4 regions of the Nostoc sp. TCL26-01 genome follow, and region 3 is predicted to be linked to each of the others. Evidence: riboswitches for the same ligand, from Rfam matches in the RefSeq annotation. Region 3 holds a riboswitch; each other region holds the start of a gene.
The links. A riboswitch is a leader RNA that binds a small molecule or an ion and turns the genes downstream of it on or off. The one in region 3 is predicted to bind cyclic di-AMP.
Positions count from the first base shown of each region.

Region 1 (4,315 bases), 450 kb from region 3:
TGTTCGGCAAAATGTACCAGTTTCTTTTCTAGAGATGTATTGATAAATTTATATTCTTCAGTAATTACTTTTAACTCAGATTCGCGCTCTATTTGTTCATTTTTCAAAAGTTCTCCTAAAGCTTCAATTTCTTTTGTTACATATATTTCTACGGCATCTAAACGTTGCTTTGCTTCATCCCGTACATGAGAGAATTCTTTTACCATCCGTTCTTCTAAACGAGTAAACCTCTTTTCCAACTCCCGCATTTGGTTGCCAAAGAGAATATCTCGAATTTTATCTAAGTTATTAATTTCACTTATACTGTTATGAGTTTGCTGTAGATTTATAGCCGAGTTTATACTCCCGTTTTCTATCTCTACTGTGTTATTAGCACTATATTCTTCTGGTAAGTTCATAATTGACAATCCTGATGAATGCTGAATATTGATATTTTGACCCAATATCAGCATTTTAGAGCATGGTATGCAACCATACACTCCTTAAATCATAAGAATATGTAATTTTCTATTGAAATAAATAATATTTCCTATAATGTGCTGTTAGATTAAGAACCTAATCAACACATATAATGCTGAGGTTATTAGCTGTAGGATTGTGATGGGAATGCCATAATGAAGAAAAGTTTTAAAAGAAATCCGTCGTCCATGTTGTTCAGAAATTCCCGCCGCCACAATGTTAGAAGACGCACCGACGAGTGTGCCATTTCCTCCCAAGGTAGCGCCAAACATCATGGCATAAAATAATGGCAATACCTCTGGGGGAAATTGCCCTTGAAAGTCTTGTGCTAAAACTTCGGCTGGTGCTAATCCTACGGTGACGATATATTGTTTCAGTAAAGGAACCATCCCCACCACTAACGGAATATTGGGGACGACGCTAGATAGTATACCCACAAAAAATAATAAAACTAGAGAACCTAAAATAATATTTTTACCAAGAACAACTGATAATATTCCTGACAGACTACTAATTATCCCTGTTTTCTCTAAGCCGCCAATCAACACAAAGATACTCATAAAAAATATCAATGTACTCCAATCTACATCACGTAAAATATTGTTGACTGAATCAATTTTACTTTGATGAGATAGCAATAAAGCCAAGGCTGCACCTAACAAAGCCACCGCAGCTGGGGAAATGGGAAATGGCAAAGATTCACCAATGACAAAAAATAGCAGCACGAAAGCGATGATAAAAGCCCCAAGCGTTAAAACTCGTGGATGATTAATTTGGGGATGTGGCAATTCTTCGAGATTTTCTAGTTTGGTATGCCAAATTTTGCGGAATAAAAATGGTAGCGTCGCTGTGACTGTCACCACAGCAATAACACCGCCTAAACTTAATTTTTGGAGATACTCTATAAAACTGATGTTAACAGCATCACCGACAATAAAAGTAGCAGGATCACCAACTAATGTTAATAGCCCGGCGCTATTGGCAACAAACACCATTAAGATTAATAAAGGAACAAAATTTACTCCTACTTCCTGTGCCATTGGGGGAATTAGTGGTGCTAATAACATTACAGTAGTGGCGTTGGGTAAAACTGCACAAATGGGAGTTACAAGAGCGACAATACCCAGTAGTAGACGTTTACCATCACCTTTAGCAAGTAGGACTATTTGAGTGGCGATATAATCAAATATTTTGGTAGGCTCAAATGCTCTGACTAACACCATTACACCAAAGAATAGACCTATTGTACCGTGACTATTACCGATGTAACCAACAGCCTCCTGCAAAGTCATGACGTTGGTAAATACTAGTAATAATGCTCCCAGTAAAGCAGCAACGGTGAGATGTACCCATTCTGTCATGACTAAGATGATCACCCCGATAAATGCGATCGCACTCAGAATCGCTTGCCAATTTTCCACACTAACCTCTCACAATTTGTTTGGTTGCATAATAGCGAAAAAAACCACCTAAGTATAGGTGGCTGAATTTGCACATTTTATTTCAGAAGAATAATTTCTGAAATCCTATATGTGGTTTATTCATCTATGCAATTGGGAATACCGATGACGGCACAAGGGAAATTAGCACCAAAGGCTGCAATGAGAGGATGATACACAGATTGACATCCTAAAAATAGGATATCAGCAGATTCCGATTCTGCCACTTTTTTCAGTTCTGTACTCACACAGCCAAACCGCAAATGAGATTTGAAAGAACCTTGCCATTCTTCAGCTAAACTGCGTGCTTGCCAAAGAATTCTATCTGCTTCTTGCAGAGGTGTGATTGTTTCTGTTTGGAGATATGACTTTATTCTTGCTAGTTTTGATGGAGTTAAAACAGATGTGATAGACTTAGTGACTTCGCTAACTTGACACTCCAGTGTCGGTAAGCGTTTGGTAAAATGCAAAACGTTAGAATAATCAGGCTGTGACGCTTCTTCTACTACATAAACAGCTTGGACTGTCACTTGTTCATTTGTAGCTAGTCTTGTTTGATGGGCAATCCAAAATGCGATATCAAGTGCAGTATGACTGTTAGGAGAAGCATCATAACCAACAATTAAGTTAATTGACGTTGTTGTTTGCACCTTTTTTGTTAACAGTTTTCTTGGTTCTGGTAACAATATCATTTTGTCAATTAAATCATCACGTCCCATCGCGCTTTGTAAGCGGGCTAACATTGGCTTAACTTTCACAGCTTTAACTTCTCCTAAGCTTAACGAACAATCAATGAGAAGCAGGGTAGAGACGGACAATCATATCCGCAAGGAAACCCCAATAACAACTGGTATGCAAGCCAAAGTCTTGGGGGTTCCTTCCATTGCCGACGGAGTTAGCTGACGGGCTAAGACTGGAAGGTGTCTCTCTTGTTGAGTGCTGTTAGCGGTAGCGCGGCGTTTAGCCGGTGATGAGTTTTGAGTAATGAGTGAAACTTAAATCTCTACTCTCAGCAAGATGCGCCCCATAATTTGGTTCCTCCGTTTCAAACTCATCAAAATTGAATTTGAATTAGGCTACCCACTAAAAGAAATCATAGTCTATTTTACTCTTCTTGGGTAAAATATTTGTCGAGGAAATTGAGGGCGTGGTTGCGAAGTTCAAAATATTCTTTGGTGTTTCGCATTGCCGATCTATCACGTGGATGAGGAAATGGTACTTCTAATATTTCTCCAATATTAGCAGCTGGCCCATTAGTCATTAAAACGATGCGATCGCTCATATAAATCGCTTCATCGACATCGTGGGTAATCATCATTACTGCTTGGCGATGATTTTCCCAAATATCTAATACTTGCCTTTGCAATTTACCTCTTGTTAAAGCATCCAATGCGCCAAAAGGTTCATCCATCAGCAGCATTTTTGGACGAATTGCTAAGGCTCTAGCAATGCCTACTCTTTGTTTCATACCTCCAGAAATTTCATCAGGATATTTATCTGCTGCCGCCGTCAAGTTTACCATCGCCAAGTGTTCGTTCACAATGCTAATTTTTTCGGAACGTTTAGCATTTTTTAACACTTCATCTACAGCGAGACGGATATTTTCTCTGACAGTTAACCAAGGTAATAGGGAATAGTTTTGAAATACCATCATCCTTTCAGCTCCTGGTTGACGGATTTCTTTCCCATCTAACTTTACTGAGCCGGAGGTAGCTTTTTCTAAACCCGCTACAATTTTTAACAAAGTTGATTTACCGCAGCCAGAATGCCCAATCACAGAAATAAACTCGTCTTCACCAATTGTTAAATTCACACCATCTAAAACCACGAAGTTACTTTTATCTGGTGTGGGATAAGACTTGACTAAATTTTCAATTTCTAAAAAGTTATGGCGGGACATGACTTTTTGTTGAGTATCTACTACTAACGGTGTATATTCCATATCAAATGCTCCTAAAAAATTAGCACTATTAACTAAAGGATTTAGAGGTGTAGAAGCAAGATGATTTTTGAGGAAAAATACTAGCTTATAGCCTCTAAACCCTATTTTCAAGACAAGAAAAAACGAGTAGGAGCATTAGCCCTAATGGCGAAACTATTGAGATAACCAACGGGATCACTAGGATCAAAACCTTTATTATCTATAAATACTTCGGCAGGCTCAACTTTGTAATCATCCTTGGGACACTCAATGCCCATTTCTGAGGCTATCTCTCGATATAAATCTGTTCTCCAGCCTTTTTCGGCTAGTTGATTGGCATTTTTAGGGAATTCCTTAATCTGTCCCCAACGGGCGGCTTGAGTCATTAACCACAGACTCCTGGATCTCCATAAAAATGTTGAGTGTTCGGCTGGTTGTTTAGGTAAGGTGTCGGGAATATCATAGAAAATTGTCGTATCTGCTGCCGTGATGGTGC
Region 1 covers NZ_CP040297.1:729,392-733,706, forward strand. The annotation lists gene FD725_RS03035 (hypothetical protein) at 1-398, opposite strand, end outside; gene FD725_RS03040 (SLC13 family permease) at 543-1,880, opposite strand; gene FD725_RS03045 (universal stress protein) at 1,997-2,641, opposite strand; cyclic di-AMP (ydaO/yuaA leader) riboswitch at 2,771-2,986, opposite strand; gene FD725_RS03050 (ABC transporter ATP-binding protein) at 3,004-3,840, opposite strand; gene FD725_RS03055 (ABC transporter substrate-binding protein) at 3,948-4,315, opposite strand, start outside.
Region 1: another riboswitch for cyclic di-AMP. It lies ahead of FD725_RS03045 (universal stress protein); the one in region 3 lies ahead of FD725_RS01115 (hypothetical protein).

Region 2 (4,315 bases), 510 kb from region 3:
CAACCCTCAGAAGGGCTAATTGGTTGAGTGCGTAAGTCCTATTAATAATTAGTTATGTCTGTGGATGGATTTTAGACATGAATCATCATTCAGCGACTAAAGGACTAGAATTTAGAGATTAAAATACTCTAGGCATTATAAATACACTTCTTGTTTATGTGCCTACTCAAGAGTCTGTCATTATCCAGCGCTAACCAAGAAATGCTGTATTTAGGTTGTGTTATTTTCATATCTGCATTAAAATATATTTTGAAAAATGAACAAACAAATCGGACATTTTACAAAAGCACAGCGTTGGCACTGGTGGCAAACTCTCTGGAAAGAAGTTTGTTACTACTTAAGGATTTTTTGGAGAGGCTCCTCCTTGGGAATCAGGACACTACTAATGCAATTAAAGTCACAAGATACTGAACAACTGGCAGAGAAGAAAAAGTTAACAAAACTCAATCCTTCACGAGTACGAGATCACCTAGCAAACGAACGCACTTATCTAGCTTGGATGCGGACTGGCATAGCTTTGTTAGGTTTTGGTGTTGTCATTGTGCGTTTAAGAGCCTTTCAAGTTCCCTTAGTCCCTCGTCCTGGTACTGGCTGGAAGTTGGGTTTAGTATTTTCCCTTGTCGGATTAATCACAGTCTGGCTGTCCACAGGACATTATTTTGCTGTACGCCGTGACATTGAAGAAGATACTTACGAACCCGCAGATCGTTGGGTAATTTTGTTTAGTCTAGCTGTGATGATTTTGGGCGCTGGGGTGATTTATTTTGTCTTTACAACCACTTTAGATCCCACCAGTCCAGTGATTCCTGAGTGAGATTGAGGGAATAGGTAATGGGTAATGGGTAATGGGTAAGAAGTCTATCGACTTGTAGAGTTTTTTGTGTAAGCACAGGCTACGCCAACAATAATCAAGTACTAGTTCTATAGCGCCAAAGATAACGAAAATGCCAAATATAAATGACCTTAAACAATAAGAAAGAAAATAATCAGAGCAATACTTAAAGCAAAAGCGAAAATCAAAGCATATTCAAATCTACGACTCAAGAAGCCGACAGCAGCAATTAGACTAATAAACAAAATAGAGATGCCGATATACTGTTCACGTTGCCAACCTTTAGAAATTAGCGGATCTTGGGGAGTTGTATCAGGGGCAGGAACTTGTTGAACTATTATCGATGTTTGTTTTAGTGAAGATTTTTCCGTGATGAAAGCCATAATTATTTGAGATAAGTTACTCACCTGCACTCTATCTTACTAGGACTTATCCCGCATTTCTCACAAAACGGTAGGGGCGGGTTCACAAATATGCTTGCATCATCCACGAATATCTCGTAAACCCGCCCCTACAACCTCTGGACTTCGGTTTGATTAATTTCGTGAGAAATTCGGGTTATGCAGTGTCACTAAATTTTCTGGCTTTTTTGTCAATAGTCAACAGTCCAAAAAAACTTGATTTTGACTATGAACCATTGACCATTGACTATTGACCATGGACTAATAAAAAAAAGCCCGCGTAAGCGGACTAGGGTAGAAGGGTCAAATGATCGAAATTGACTATGAGATTTTTAAATCCCTTCTTTATTTTTAGTAATTAAGTTTTTAAAAGCAAGTCTTGCAACAGATATTTTTAGACATAAAAGCTGGAATTATGTCTAATTAAGAGTTTTACTTATTGTCAATTATCAAAAGTAGTATTTATGAGAATTTTCAGATGAGATTTTTGTAGTAATTTAACATCAAGCTTAATTGAACGTGAGTTCGATGCAGAGGATTGTGACCTTACGGCCAGCTTAGTCTGTTGACTTTGATGGAATTTAGCAGTTTTTGGTTCATGGTATCTTTGCTCTCTGGTTTGTTATTGCGACGTAAGCTCACATCTTGCACCTAGCCCCAGCGATTAGAAATCGCGGCTATACAAACAAAGTCCGCCTACGCGGACTAACGCAACATCAAGTGTTTGAAACCCGCGCAGGCGGGTTTTGCCTGTGTAGCCGCGACTTCCAGTCGCTTGGTGCAAGATATGAGTAAGGAAGCGATCGCCAAGTTTCTGGGATTGCTTTGCTACCCTTAAGGAACGCTTACTCTTCGAGAACGGCTTCGCCGAACAACGAACGATCGCCATGACATTAACCAAACTGTATTGAGGGAGATTGAGAGGGTGGGGTCTGTTGAAATATCCTCTTAGTCAAAGATAGACATTTGCTCAGAAAAATTCTGATTTTTCTAGAAATTTCTCTTAAAAGTTAGAGAATTTGTGATTTATTTGCGAGATGATGCGCGGGGTATCAATTAACTCTAACTAAGCCAAGATTAGCTTGATGAAGCTGATTTAATTTTGTCTGGGAAAGAGATTCAGTAAACAGTTTACAGGTGATTTAAGAGAGTTTTTTTATCAAAACTATTGACTATATTCTGGTTACAAGCTAATGTATTTGAGAAATATAAATCAGTCTGCCTAATCTTTTGTCTACCCAAACATCAGGGTAACCAAGGAACGGAGGAACCAAACTTGGGGCTTATTTTGGATTATCCAAAAAGGACATCTCTCAGTTCTAGCCCGTCAGCTAACTTCGTCGGCATTGAGAGGAGATTGACCGAGCAGCATTTTTACAAACAATGTCTGTCGTCAGTGTCCTTGGCTGGTAGCTTTACGCTTCGTTTTACCTACCCTTGACCAGAGGTAAGATTTGCTATGTCTAAATTCTGGTGTTTGAGGTGGGAGTAGTTGATTTGAGGTGAAGCTCACTATGTTCCCAAGTAAAAAGTATCGCATTGCATTGATTTCTGTTGATGGCGACCCAGCTGTAGAAATCGGTCAAGAAGAAGCTGGTGGTCAGAATGTTTATGTCCGGCAAGTAGGCTATGCTTTAGCCGAGCAAGGTTGGCAAGTTGATATGTTTACTCGTCGTAGTAGTCCTGAACAAGCAGCGATCGCTCAACATAGTCCCAATTGTCGTACCATCAGATTAAAAGCAGGGCCATGTGAATTTATCGGGCGAGATCAATTATTTGGTCACTTACCAGAGTTTATGGCTGAGTTCCAAAAATTCCAGCAGCTTCATGGATACTCTTACCCGTTAATTCACACTAATTACTGGCTGTCGTCTTGGGTAGGGATGCAACTGAAAAAGCAGCAACCCATGATTCAGGTGCATACATATCACTCATTAGGAGCGATTAAATATAGCACAATTGCAGATATTCCACCCATAGCCACTCAGCGACTAGCCATAGAAAAAGCTTGTTTAGAAACGGTAGACCAAGTAGTAGCCACCAGTCCTCAAGAACAGCAACATCTGCGTACCTTGGTTTCCAGAAAAGGGCGAATTGAGATGATTCCTTGTGGTACTGATATTGATAATTTTGGCAATATTGAACGGTTACAGGCCAGGGAAAAACTAGGAATTGCCCCTGATGCCAAAATGGTATTTTATGTTGGTCGGTTTGACCGCCGTAAAGGCATTGAAACCTTAGTCAGAGCCGTGGGAGAATCTAGTTTGAGAGGTAAAGCTAACCTACAACTAGTAATTGGTGGTGGTAGCCGTCCTGGAAAAAGTGATGGTATTGAGCGCGATCGCATTGCTAATATTGTTGGGGAATTAGAACTAACAGATTGCACAAACTTTGCTGGTCGTCTAGATCATGAAATCCTGCCATTCTACTACGCTGCTGCCGATGTTTGCGTTGTCCCTAGCCACTATGAACCCTTCGGTTTAGTAGCAATCGAAGCTATGGCTAGTAAAACTCCTGTAGTAGCAAGTGCTGTAGGTGGATTACAGTTTACAGTCATACCCGAAGTCACAGGTTTACTCGCTCCTCCTCAAGATAAATTAGCCTTCGCTGCTGCTATAGACCGGATTTTAACTAACCCAGATTGGCGAGATCAATTAGGTGCAGCCGGTCGCCAGCGTGTAGAAATTGCCTTTAGTTGGTACAGTGTCGCATCTCGACTAACTCAGCTATACACGCATCTATTAGCCCAACCCACAGCAGTCACTCAGAAAAAAGCGATGATGGCTGCCTAAAAACAGAAACAGTAGAGACGTTGCATTGCAACGTCTCTACATAATTTATCTGTATCATGATTAACGTGAAATGGTATGTTCGGTAAACCAGAGTCGAAATTTGGTGCATAAAACCCAAAGTCAATCTATCTCCAGGAAAATTTGCAATCCTGGCTATTTACGGTAAGCTCTAGTATGAAAGTTATAAACCAACAATTAAAATCATAATTAGAAAACAATTAAGGAGCCACCAGGATGCAAGCAACATATGATTCCGACAAGCGCAAATTGCTATCATCTCTGTGTCATGG
Region 2 covers NZ_CP040297.1:790,632-794,946, reverse strand. The annotation lists gene FD725_RS03325 (YidH family protein) at 257-814, shown strand; gene FD725_RS03320 (hypothetical protein) at 964-1,215, opposite strand; cyclic di-AMP (ydaO/yuaA leader) riboswitch at 2,443-2,594, shown strand; gene FD725_RS03315 (glycosyltransferase) at 2,748-4,025, shown strand; gene FD725_RS03310 (DUF4870 domain-containing protein) at 4,260-4,315, shown strand, end outside.
Region 2: another riboswitch for cyclic di-AMP. It lies ahead of FD725_RS03315 (glycosyltransferase); the one in region 3 lies ahead of FD725_RS01115 (hypothetical protein).

Region 3 (4,315 bases):
AAAAAAAATATATTGTAATTTTACTTACGTAATAGCTCAAACCCATATCCAATCAAGGTTGTATCGTTATTTTTAGAGCAATATCTCAATTTGCCGCACCAGAAATTCTTGTGTAATTTTACGGTTACTTTAAGAAAAATTTACAGTTATCTGGTCATATTTAGGTAAAAAACCGCAACAATAGTCAGTGATTCAGTCAAGGTAATCAAAACTTAGCAACAAAAGGAGCGATCGCTCGCACAAATTCCCCGGTAGACTCATAAGGTAAAACATTGCGTCCCGGTATCTTCACCCCATGACCTTGTGGTAAACAAGCCAGATAATCAGCTAAAGTGTCGTCAGGTGTTTCTGTTTTACCTTCTTTACTGATACTTGATGCTGATTCACCCATGACTACCAATGTGGGTTGTTTAATAGCTGCGATTAAATTTGTATAATCCTGTCGCCAAAATCCCGCTAAAAATGAAAATACAGCGTGGCGACTAGAGATATTTGCCGCACCTGCAACTAAAGTATCTAGCCATTCTGCATCAACAGTATCTGCTTGAGCAAACAAGCGCTGTGTAGAAAAAGAACGCAGGAATTTTGGTGTCCGTGCATAGCGATAAAAGGCATTACCAACAGGAGAATTAAAGATATTCCAAGCGATTTTTTGTTGACTTTTGGATGATGGTTTTGTGATTACTGGCCAAGTTGGTGGTCCTGAAAGTATCAACCCAGCAATTAAGTTTAATTCCAGTTGAACTAATTCAATCGCTACCGGGAACAAAGCGCCTTGGACTATAACAATCACTGGCTTTTTGACTACATTTTGTAAAAAGTAATGTAATTGTTCTGCCCAATCTTTAGGTGTATAAGCCACATGAGGTTGATCACTTGCACCACACCCCAACAGATCAGGGACATAAATCAGACGCTGATCTTCTGCTTTTAACCATTCATGACAAAAGCGTTGCCAAAATTTTCCTGATAAGCCTACACCAATGGGATGAATGAGTAGTAAAGGGATTGGTTCAGGAGTAGAGTTTTTAGGTTGATAAACTTGATAGGCACAGCGATACTTATGCCAATTATAAAACTGTGTGCGTACTGAATTTATAATATTTGTTTGCATAAATTAAAGTTGTATAGGACTCCTATTTGATTTTTGAATAAAATTAAGTATTTGTAGTGGCGTGGCAAGGCTAAAGTTTTGCATTAGAACTATCTGTTTCTTGGGGTTTAAAAATCGGATAAAGATGTTTAAGTTGGACATTACCCTGATTTTCCATCTTTTACATTGCAACATTTTAGTCTAGACACGCCAGTACCTAATTTTTAGAAATCAAATATGAGTTCTATATTTAGGATATTGCTAAATTACTGGATGATTTGATTTCCTAAATTTCTTCGGTAATATTCACTAATTCGTGACTACACTTCATCAACTCATAAAGATCATAGGCATATAAATCTTCTTGGTTAGGTTCATGACTGTGACTAGCAGCTACAATCGGATCACCATAACCATTAGTTTTACCAATTAATAACAGTTTTTTACCTGCATACTCGCCAATTAACTTAAACTTATGCTCTGGTAAAAAGTTAACATCACTAAAAGAATTACGATTTTGAATAGACATTTTTCCTCCTAATCTGTTCAGAATTGTTTTGACAAGTAAGCACGTTTAAGCTACGCAAAAACTTTAATACCTATGACACATATAGGTATATTTTTTGGCAGACTGTAAAGTCTTTGTTTCCAGTATCGCGGGTAAAACGATGAGCAAACATACCAGCCAAGGATACTGACGACAAGCATTAGTTGTAAAAATGCTGATCGTTCAATCTCCTCTCAATGCCTACGAAGTTAGCTGACGGGCTAGGACTGAGAGATGTCCTTCTCTTAATTGCTTTAAAGCCTAGAGTGAAAAAATTATCTTTTACACTTGAGCTTTGATGGGAGATACGCCCCTAACTTGGTTCCTCCGTTCCTGGTTTACCCTTATACACGCTATGGTGTCAGGATAAACGTGGGATTAGGCAGACTAACTTAAATATTCTCTGCAATGTTATCGCGTTATGGTAAAATTGGACAAGTTGGTAAACAAAAAGATATAATTTGGAACCAGATTCTTCAATACCTTCGCCAAATCGAAAAAGTCTTAATTCGTAGTACTGGGCTTCCCTGCACTCAACCCGACCTACAAAAAATGGCGCAGGTATTTCCCAATACTATACTTTATACGTAAGTTCTGTTAACGTACTAACAAATATCTAAAACCAATTAATAATAAAAATATGCCATAAAGCTTTTTCATGGTTTCACTGGTAATAAATGGTTGAGTAGCAAACATAGCTCCAAATAAGTTACCAATTAATAAACCTACAGCAATAATCACAGCATATTTAAAATTAATATTGCCACTGCGATAGTAAACTGCTGCTCCTAACAGTCCAATGGGTAAAATTTGCGCAGCGATAGAAGTACCAGTGGCAAATTTTTGATCAAGACCTATTAATAGTACCATTGCTGGAACCATGATAGCCCCACCACCAATACCAAACATTCCGCCTGCGACACCAGCTACCAAACCAATTAACAACAGTTGCCAGAGTAAATTAGACATACAAAATTGTGAGTTTTTCTTTAACTATAAACTTATTTTAGATGACAAAATTGCTTTAGATAGCAAACCATGAATTCCTTTATGGGGGCTATTGACAACTTGCGTGATGTGAAAATTGACAGCTAAACTGCACAAAACATAAGCATCTTCTGGGGACAAATTTGCAAACTTTGTTAAAAAATCAATCATGTTTTGGAGTGCCAGTTCTAAAGCCGCATCTAAAGTTGGGGCAAAACCCATTGTGATAATATCAGTTGCTGTGTCGGCAATGGGTGTGACAAAATGCAAATCTTTGCGGAGTTTTAACTGAATCCGACCATTCATAGAAGTTTCAATGGCTGTAACATTCACTTCTCCATCTCCTTGAGCTGAATGTCCATCACCAATAGAAAATAATGCACCTGGGACAAAAACAGGCAAAAATATTCTAGAGCCTGCTTGGAGTTCACGGTTATCAATGTTACCACCATAATTGCCAGGGGGAACGGATGAACGAGCATTTTCTGGGGTGGCAACTCCCAGAATACCAAAAAAAGGCTTGAGAGGAATTTTAATGCCGCTATTCACAGGAAATTCAGTCAGTTGGTTGACTAAATCGAGAGTGATAAATCGCAAAGCGGGTTGAGTAAATTGATGAGGTAAAGCTCCCCAACCTGAGCGAATAGCATTAAATCCTATGGGTAAACTAGGAGCGATCGCTTCTAATCTTACCTCTACAACATCCCCTGGTTCTGCGTCCCTTACATAAATTGGCCCGGTTAGTAAATGTGGCCCAGCCGCAATTTTTCTTTCTGGAGGTAGATTTTGGCAGATATCCAGAAATTCTGGGGTGAGAAACTCTCTTGGTGCTTTGTCGTAAATGTAGTAACCAGTGTATGTTTCTACATCAATTGTGTCACCTGAATCTACAGTCAGTGATGGTTCTAGGAGATGAGAAAAACCTCCTAAATGTACAGTTGACTTGGTAGCTTTTAAAATATGGTGAGTCATCGCCGCTATGTTTAATTGTTCGGTGTGATTGCTTTGTCTAAACTCACCCTACACATACTGTTACACTTATCAATCATGATAGTGATAAATTTAACAGAATTAGCAGACTTCAACCCCCTAGTTTTGCTGAAAATCTAGATAAATATGGTAATTTCAGAACATATATGAAAAAGATAATCCGAAATATATCGGTTTGCGTTTGTAGCTTGGCGTATTTACTTTGTCTTAATTAAGTTGTATTTATGAACCTGGAGACATCTAGTCAAGTCTTAACATGGGGTACGAGAGTTTTTGGTGTGGGGGTGCTAACTACCTTTGTTACAGCAACTATGCTCAATCAACCAAGCTACGGGGGAAGTCCTACCTTTGTTTGCGATAAGAGCCAATATCAGGGAGCATCTGTACCCACAACCTTTGTTTTCACCCAAGATAACCGGAAAATACCGCTAGTTTATTGGGTTTCTAGTTATTTTTCGGGTTTATCACCGGAGAAACGATGTCAGCAGGTATCTTACAGATTTCAGAGAAATTATGATAACGGGACTCTGAGATTTATCAAAACAGGTATTCTCAACAGACTACCTGTTGTGTGCGCCACTGCGGAAAAAAACGCTACTTGCACAAATAAGAATTTATTATTCACCCTCAAACGTGGTAGCAATCCCGACGCTACTGCACGCCAATTATTTGATCGCCAAGCTCTGGCTTCTGGAATC
Region 3 covers NZ_CP040297.1:277,672-281,986, forward strand. The annotation lists gene FD725_RS01110 (alpha/beta fold hydrolase) at 206-1,114, opposite strand; gene FD725_RS01115 (hypothetical protein) at 1,380-1,622, opposite strand; cyclic di-AMP (ydaO/yuaA leader) riboswitch at 1,824-2,035, opposite strand; gene FD725_RS01120 (hypothetical protein) at 2,049-2,231, shown strand; gene FD725_RS01125 (sulfite exporter TauE/SafE family protein) at 2,238-2,609, opposite strand; gene FD725_RS01130 (acetamidase/formamidase family protein) at 2,634-3,599, opposite strand; gene FD725_RS01135 (COP23 domain-containing protein) at 3,842-4,315, shown strand, end outside.

Region 4 (4,315 bases), 460 kb from region 3:
TATTGTATTTTTACCCCAAAGATGACACCCCAGGCTGCACGAAGCAAGCTTGTAGTTTCCGGGATGCCCAAGCTGATTATCAAAATAAAGATGTGGTTGTCTTGGGAGTCAGTGCCGATGATGAAGCTTCTCACCAGGCATTCACTCAAAAATATAATTTGAATTTTCCCCTGCTAGCTGACACCAACCAAAGCTTAATCAAAGCTTTTGATGTCGATGGTGGCGGCTATGCCAAGCGTGTCACTTATGTGATTGACCCCAATGGCAAAATCATTCATGTTGATGCGAGTGTCAATACAACCACTCACGCTAGCGATGTTCTATCTGTGCTAGGACTATAGCTCAAACGGTTGAGTGAAGTTTTTACTATACCCTAACTCCCTTGAAAAAGAGGGGAATTTAGATTTAAATTCCCCTTTTTTCAGAAGATAGACTGGATTAGATGGGTTTTCTGCGTTGTAGCCAGTGGTGTAGATTTAGGGTGATCTTCAATTATGAGGGTTAAGCATGGTCATATCCAAAGCGATCGCCTATTCTCTTAACTCTCTATCTGCAAAGGCAAAGTTACAGTGAAAGTGGAACCCACTCCTACTTCTGAAACCAGGCTGATTTCCCCTTGTAAGAGTTTAACTAATCGGGAAACTATTGCTAAACCCAAACCAGTGCTGTCGGGAAGGTAGGGACGCTCTTTAGAACTAACACGATAATATGGTTCAAATACCTTGGCTTGATCTTTTGGAGGAATACCAATCCCTGTATCGGCAACAGCGATCGCCCACTTGTGATCATCTACTACCTGACACACTATACTAATAGTCCCTGATTCTGTATAACGGATGGCGTTGCTCACAAGATTTGTGACAATCTGTTGCAATTGAAAGGAATCTGTGATTACTTCTGGTGGTGCGTCTGCCAAATCCACCACAATGGCTAAATTTTTCTCGGCTGCTAGGGGTTCCAACATTTCGCAGACATTGTTGATTAATTCCTGAATGTCAACTGGTGCTGGTTGAAATTGAATTTTTCCCGCCTCATACCGTGAAAGTTCTAAGACATCATTGATTAGGCGTAATAAATGTCTACCATTACGTAATACACGTTCAATGTGTTCTATGTTGACAGGTGTGTCTTTCTTGATAGCTTGCCTTTCTTGCTGTCTTAAAAATAAATCTGAGTAACCAATAATTGCTGTTAAGGGATGCTTGAGTTCGTGGGCTAATTGTGAGAGTTTATCTTGATTGGCATTAACTAAGCGTGTGAGTTCTTCGTTATGCAACGCCAGAGAAGCTTGCAGATGTTGTAATTCTCGTAGACGTTCCCCAACATAGCTATGAAAACATCTAGCGATCGCCTCGTCAATCACAGCGTCAATTAAACGCATATAACGGACAACTTCCGCAGGTGTTCCCTGTAATAAATCTTCTTCTAGAGTATCAAATACTACTTTTCTTAACAACCTGTATTCACGGGCAATTTCTGAAGGATCATATCCCTGTTCAGCCCGGAGTAACCCATGCTGCCAACTTGCTTTCACAATTGATTTAATATCCCCATCTTGAGATGGCGATAGGACTTTCACCATTGCCTTAAACACATCAGGAATATGGTTTTTAATCGCTGTGTAGGATAAGTCATCAGAACTTTCTATCTGCCTATCCTCACGAACAGCTAAAACCCATTTGGCGATGATACCGTTAGTATTTTCAGCCAGTAATTGACTAAAATCCATTATTTTAAATTCGCCTGCGAGATAAAAGAATTTAGTTCTGTATGAAATTAGTTTAACGAGGCTAGTGACCTTTAGCGCAATAAGTTATAAATTTCACCTGCCCAATGACATAAATTTTTGATAAAGGGGACAAAGGAACAAGTCGGAGGTATAGTTTTGTAACGAAGATGTAAATCCCACGCCTACATCCCCAATGAAAAGATTTGATTCATTCTATCTATAAGTATAAATTTTTAACATAGGAATCTTTTTCGGAAATGGAGATTGTTTTTACTCGGTAAATATGTTATTGTTTCTTTACTATTATCTATAAGAGTAAGTCAGCCTAATCCAACCAACTACAGTGTGTAGAGTTGGAGCGGAGGAACCATATTGTGGGGCGTATCTCAGAGAAAAGTGTTAACTAAAGAGTCAGAGTGAAAGTCAAGCAAAAAGTCTAACTCAGCACTCATAACTCATTACCGGCTAAACGCCGCGCTACCGCTAACAGCACTTTTAGTAGAGAAGGGCATCTCTCAGCCCTAGCCCGTCAGCTAACTTCGTAGGCATTGAGAGGAGACTGAAGAGACAGCATTTTTCTAAATGTTTAGTTCTCATCAGTGTCCGAGGCTGGTACTGCTCGTCTTTTTGTACCTGTACTTAGCTCTGTTGGGGTTATCAGCGTGTTTCAATTAAATTTAGCAGCGATCGCAGCTGTTGCTAGTCAAGCTGCGTGGAAAAAAGCCAAGCCTGTAATTGTCAAGGATGTAGTCTTACTACCTATTTTAGGATTTCTGGGGATTATTTTGTTGTGGTGGGTTGTTGCCCTACTCAACCGGGAACTGATGCCCACACCACCAGAAGCATTGGTAGCCAATTTAGACTACATCTTGCACCCATTCTATCAAAGAGGCCCTGGTAACTTGGGCATTGGCTGGTTGTTGATGGCTAGTTTACGCCGAGTACTACTGGGTTTTCTCCTGGGTGCTGTAGTGGCGATTCCTTTGGGATTTTTGATTGGGATGTCTAAACCTGCAATGTTAGCCCTCAATCCCATCATTCAGATTTTCAAACCAGTATCACCTTTAGCTTGGCTACCAATTGCTCTAGCTATCTTCAATTTGGCAGATCCCTCAGCTATTTTCGTCATTTTTATCACATCACTCTGGCCGACAATTATTAACACTGCCTTGGGAGTAGCCAGCGTTCCCAAAGATTATTTAGATGTCGCACGAGTACTAGAAATACCCCGTTGGCGAAGGATTACCAAAATTATTTGGCCTGCCAGTTTACCGTACATTTTTACAGGCTTGCGAATCAGTCTAGGGATTGCCTGGCTAGTCATCGTTGCCGTAGAAATGCTGACAGGTGGTGTAGGCATTGGCTTCTTTGTCTGGGATGAATGGAGTCGTTTAAACCTGAGTTCAGTTTTCCTCGCCGTCTTCGTCATTGGCGTAACCGGATTAATCCTAGATTTCGCAGTTGGCAAAATTCAAGAATTAGTAACACATCGTCCGACAACGGCTAAATAGGGAATAGTCAATAGTTATTGGTCAATAGTCAATAGTCAATAGTCATTGGTCATTGGTAAAACTATTACCCATTACCCACCACTCAGCACGAGCTGAACGCCCCGCTACCGCTAACAGCACTCAGCACTCAGCACTGCCCCCAACATTATGGAGTCACAACAATGGGTGATTATAATTGGACTCGACGAGATTTTATTAGAGGTATAGGCGCAACTACGGCTGGGATTACTTTATCTTCATGTGCAGTTTCCGCAGATAGATCAGCTAAAGGTTTGACAGAAGAAGCTTTAGCAGTAAAACCGATAGTTAAATCTGGAGATTTAGAAAAACCAGATTTGATTGTCGGATATGTGCCTGTAAATGATTGTGCGCCATTTGCGATCGCTTGGAAAAAAGGTTTTTTCCGCAAGTATGGTTTAAATGTCCAACTCAACCGTGAGGCTAGTTGGGCTAACTCCCGTGATGGTTTAATTTTTGGACGCTTAGATGCTTCCCCAGTTGTATCTGGTGCTGTCACCAACGCCCGTATTGGTGCGGAGGGCGCACGCCATGCCCCATTATGTGCAGCTATGACCATCCACCGTCACGGTAACGCCATGACGATGAACAAAGCCATGTGGGATTTTGGCTTACGTCCCTGGTACGAATACCAAGAAAAATATGGCGAAGGTGCGTTAGAAGCTTTTGGTAAGGATTTTCGCGGATACTTTGACAAGCAGTCACCAGAAAACAAAGTCTGGGCTGTGGTGTTGAGTTCGGCAATTTACGAATACTTTGTGCGTTATATATCGGCGGCGGCTGGTGTCGATCCTCTAAAAGAGTTCCGCGTCATTATTGTCTCACCACCCCAGATGGTAACTAACGTACGCATTGGCGCAATGCAAGCATACATGGTAGCCGAACCGTGGAATACTAGAGCTATTACAGGTAACGAAAATATTGGTTTTACCTTCGCTCAAGGTAAAGAAGTTTGGCTAGGACATCCAGATAGATTGTTGGGTGTTATGGAATCCTTCATAGAAAAATATCCCAAAACCTATCGTTCCTTGGTGAAAGCCATGATCGAAGCCTGTCA
Region 4 covers NZ_CP040297.1:733,868-738,182, reverse strand. The annotation lists gene FD725_RS03070 (peroxiredoxin) at 1-341, shown strand, start outside; gene FD725_RS03065 (sensor histidine kinase) at 539-1,729, opposite strand; cyclic di-AMP (ydaO/yuaA leader) riboswitch at 2,042-2,292, shown strand; gene ntrB (nitrate ABC transporter permease) at 2,392-3,240, shown strand; gene FD725_RS03055 (ABC transporter substrate-binding protein) at 3,402-4,315, shown strand, end outside.
Region 4: another riboswitch for cyclic di-AMP. It lies ahead of ntrB (nitrate ABC transporter permease); the one in region 3 lies ahead of FD725_RS01115 (hypothetical protein).